DNA from 2 places in the Marinobacter sp. ES-1 genome. Region 1 is predicted to be linked to the other one. Evidence: predicted binding sites of a transcription regulator. Region 1 holds the regulator's gene; the other holds the start of a gene.
The links. The regulator LexA, encoded in region 1, represses DNA repair genes until DNA is damaged. The targets are predictions, from matches to a motif close to CTGTNTNNNNANACAG.
Positions count from the first base shown of each region.

Region 1 (2,201 bases):
GGTCCGGCAATTCCGGGTTCAGCTGCAGGCCAAAGGCAAAGTAGATGGCTTCACGGCTACCTTCGGCGCCCAGTTCCCGTAGCTCATCCATCAGGGTTTCGATCAGTTCCAGTTTCGAGAACGCCAGCGGCGGGCCTACAATCTCCAGCGGAACGACCTTCTCGGCAGCAAAGTCGATCACATCCATGGCATGGCTGCCCAGCTCCCGGATGGATTGCGGCAGGCGCTCGTCGTCCAGGTCCAGCTCCTTGATGGGATCGGAGTCCAGTTCGATGGTAAAGCGGCCATGTTCGGTGTCCAGTGCGGTCACGTAGCGTGAGATCAGCTCCGGTGATCCGCCGAGCAGGCGGGCGGCATGCTGCACGAGCTGTTCGTAACCGAGCCCCGAAAGCTCGATTTCGACCCCTACGCGGCGTTCTTCACCTTCGTGGTTTTCCAGTCTTTCCGGCATCTTGCAACGATTGGCTGCGTTCATGGAGTGTTTGCATCCCCTTGCTTCGTTTCAGGTCACCTTAACACAGGCTTGCGCCGTGTCCCGTTACCCAAAGGAAAGAAACTGCACAGGGACTTTACACTGGATAAAACACTGTATATAGTCAAATCACTGTATAAAAAACCAGGACGAGCAACCCCGGAGAAAAAGCATGAAGCTGACCGCCCGACAGTCCCAGGTGCTGGATATTATCCGGCGATATCTGGATGAAACCGGTTATCCACCCACTCGCGCAGAAATTGCTGCCGAGCTGGGTTTCCGCTCTGCCAATGCGGCGGAAGAGCATCTCAGGGCGCTGGCTCGCAAAGGTGCAATCGAGATGGTGCCGGGCGCCAGCCGCGGTATTCGCCTGCCGGAGGCTGAGCCGGATCTCGGGTTGCCGGTCATTGGTCAGGTAGCAGCGGGTAGCCCGATCCTGGCACAGGAGCATGTGGAAGATCATTGCACCCTGAAGCCGGACTTCTTCTCGCCCTCGGCAGATTACCTGCTGCGGGTTCGGGGTATGAGTATGAAGGATATCGGCATCCTGGATGGCGACCTGCTGGCGGTGCATCGCACGCAGGATGTTCACAATGGCCAGGTAGTAGTGGCCAGGGTGGGCGAGGAAGTTACCGTCAAACGCTATCGCCGTGAAGGCTCAAGGGTCTGGCTGATTGCGGAGAACGAAGAGTTTGCTCCTATCGAAGTGGATCTGAGTGAGCAGGAATTGTTTATCGAAGGTCTTGGTGTGGGTGTAATCCGGCGCTCCGATCTTCACTGAACAGGCAGGTGAGTTATGGAACAGTTGAGCTTCAATCAGAACATGGCGTTTCATCCGGCCACAGTGGCACCGGCGCAAGCGATCTCTGCGGGCCAGCGCCCGGCAAGCATGCGCCGGACTGCAGGTGGTTCGGCAGCGGGTCATTCGGGCCTGGGCGGCAATGTGACGGAGATTATCCTGCCGGAAGGACAGGTAGAGAACTTTCAGCTGTTATTGCCCATGCTCACCCAGCTGAACCAGGAAAAGCGCTGGCTGGCGTGGATTGATCCGCCCCAGGCGCTGGTGGCCAAGTGGCAGAAGATGCACGGCATTGTGGCAAACGAGATCCTGGTGCTGCGTTCAACTGCGGAATACCCGGCCCAGCAGCTGGCAGAGCGCGCCCTGGGCGCAGGTACCTGTCATGCGGTAGTGCTCTGGACCAACAAGCTGGGGCGCGCCGCCTTCGATTCACTGCAAAAGGCTTCTGCGAAAGGCAACAGTCACGGGGTGATTTTGCGCCAGCGCTGAGGGCTGGCGCAGTATCGGTCAATGCAGGGTATAGCTGGGCTGGGGGTCGATCGCGTCGCCGTCTTCTTCATCCCAGTCCATGTCATGGCCCATGTCGTAGTCGATATTGCCGGCGGCTTCAATGCCTGCAGCAATCATGGCCTTGGCCACGTTCATATCCCGGTTCTCCATCATTTCCCGGGCTTCTTCGGAAAAAGAAATGCGCACCAGTGGGGCGGCATCATCGTCTATCCGGCGCAATGCGTAGTCGCCGTCAGAGAGTTGTACAATTTCAAAAAACGATGGTGACATTCGTTAAACCTTTGTCGTCATTCGGGTTGTTTCGGTGCAGCCGTGGTCAGGGCTGCTACCACTCGCCGTGCCGCTCTTCGAGTTCCCTTGCAAAAACGGCCATGGCTGCCCTGGTCTGTTCCAGTGCCTGCAGGGAGCGGTCCGGGCCTT
Region 1 covers NZ_AXBV01000035.1:11,013-13,213, forward strand. The annotation lists gene Q668_RS06130 (amidoligase family protein) at 1-475, opposite strand, end outside; gene lexA (transcriptional repressor LexA) at 645-1,253, shown strand; gene Q668_RS06140 (cell division inhibitor SulA) at 1,269-1,760, shown strand; gene Q668_RS06145 (hypothetical protein) at 1,779-2,051, opposite strand; gene Q668_RS06150 (DUF6586 family protein) at 2,107-2,201, opposite strand, start outside.

Region 2 (2,201 bases), on a different contig from region 1:
TCCACGGACTCCCGTAACCGCAGGGTATTGGGAGACGGTGCATGGGCTACTATCAACAGTCGCTTCATGTAACGCCTCCCGGGTTCTTACTTAGAGCAATTCACCGTTCGCTTCCGCGGGCGCTTCTGCCGCTTCTTTCTTCACCGGCTTGGGCATCAGCTTGTCACGAACCTTGGCTTCGATTTCGTTGGCGATGTCCATATTCTCTTCCAGGAACTTGCAGGCATTGGCCTTGCCCTGGCCGATCTTGTCGCCGTTGTAGGCGTACCAGGCACCGGATTTGTCGACGAAGCCTTCTTTAACACCCATGTCCAGAACTTCGGCCATGTGGTAGATGCCCTTGCCGTACATGATCTGGAACTCGGCCTGTTTGAACGGCGGCGACACCTTGTTCTTGACGACTTTTACGCGAGTCTCGTTACCTACCACTTCGTCGCCGTCCTTCACCGCACCGATGCGGCGGATGTCCAGGCGTACGGAAGAGTAGAATTTCAGGGCGTTACCGCCGGTGGTGGTCTCTGGGCTGCCGAACATCACACCAATCTTCATACGAATCTGGTTGATGAACACCATCAGGCAGTTGGCGTGCTTCACGTTACCGGTCAGCTTACGCAGCGCCTGGGACATCAAACGGGCCTGCAGGCCTACGTGGCTGTCGCCCATTTCGCCTTCAATTTCCGCTTTCGGAGTCAGGGCCGCTACCGAGTCGACGATGATGACGTCGATGGCATTGGAGCGTACCAGCATATCCGCGATTTCCAGGGCCTGCTCGCCGGTGTCCGGCTGGGAGACCAGCAGGTCGTCGACGTTTACGCCCAGCTTTTCAGCGTAGATGGGGTCGAGTGCGTGCTCGGCGTCGATGAAGGCACAGGTTTTACCGGCTTTCTGCGCTTCGGCAATCACTTGCAGGGTCAGGGTGGTTTTACCGGAGCTTTCCGGGCCGTAGATTTCTACAATCCGGCCATACGGCAAGCCACCGATACCCAGGGCCACGTCCAGCCCCAGGGAGCCGGTGGATACCGCAGGAATGGCTTCACGGGGCTGGTCGCCCATTTTCATCACGGCGCCCTTGCCGAACTGACGTTCAATCTGGCCCAGTGCTGCGCTGAGTGCTTTCTTGCGGTTGTCTTCCATTGTTACCTGCCCCTCACTATTCGATATGACGACACCGGAGGTGTATCCAGTGTTTTCCTGTATATTTGAACAGTATTAAAACATAAGCCTTGGCACAGACCAACCCCTGCCGGGGTGAAAAACATCACAGTGTTTTCAGAAACTCCGTAACCCCTTGCAACACATACAAAACCGATTGCCGGCGGACCTGTTCCCGGTCGCCGTCAAAGTGCTGAACACGGGTTTGTGTGTTGTCCGGGCCGGTTCCCCAGGCAAACCATACCGTGCCTACCGGCTTTTCCTCGCTGCCGCCGCCAGGGCCGGCGACGCCGCTGATGGCCACGGCCACATCCACACCGGTGGCGCGAACGGCACCGGCCACCATCTGGCGCACCACCGGTTCGCTGACAGCGCCGTGCTCGGCCAGCACCTTTTCTTCTACGCCCAGAATGGCCTGTTTTGCCTCATTGCTGTAGGTCACCAACCCGGCCATCACATAGGCAGAGGAACCCGCCCTGTCTGTCAGCACCTTGGCCACCCAGCCACCGGTGCAGCTTTCAGCGGTGGCCATGGTTCTGCCCTGCTGTATCAACAAGTCTCCCAGCGCATTGCCGGCGGTTTCCAGTTGCTGATCGGTTGCTTGCATAGCCGTCTCCAAGCTTCTGTTGCCAAACCCTTCGTTTCATCCCGGGCGTTATTTTCTTACAATCCCCGCTTTGACCCAAACGCACGATCAACCGGACGCTTCCATGCCTGCAACCCAGACCGATCTTTCCAAGCATACTCCCATGATGCAGCAGTACCTGAAGATCAAGCGGGAGCACCCGAACGAGCTGGTGTTCTACCGCATGGGTGACTTCTACGAGCTGTTTTACGACGATGCCAAAAAAGCGGCCGAGTTGCTGGACATTACCCTGACCGCCCGGGGGCAGTCCGGCGGCAATCCTATTCCCATGGCCGGCGTGCCTTTCCACGCGGCTGAGGGTTACATTGCCCGCATGGTGCGCGCGGGTCAATCCATTGCCATTGCCGAACAGATTGGCGATCCGGCCACCAGTAAGGGGCCGGTGGAACGGAAGGTGGTGCGC
Region 2 covers NZ_AXBV01000052.1:87,306-89,506, forward strand. The annotation lists gene Q668_RS09615 (flavodoxin family protein) at 1-68, opposite strand, end outside; gene recA (recombinase RecA) at 91-1,134, opposite strand; gene pncC (nicotinamide-nucleotide amidase) at 1,259-1,759, opposite strand; gene mutS (DNA mismatch repair protein MutS) at 1,863-2,201, shown strand, end outside.
Region 2: a site for LexA is predicted at 1,192-1,207, ahead of recA (recombinase RecA). Genes of this name have one in related genera too.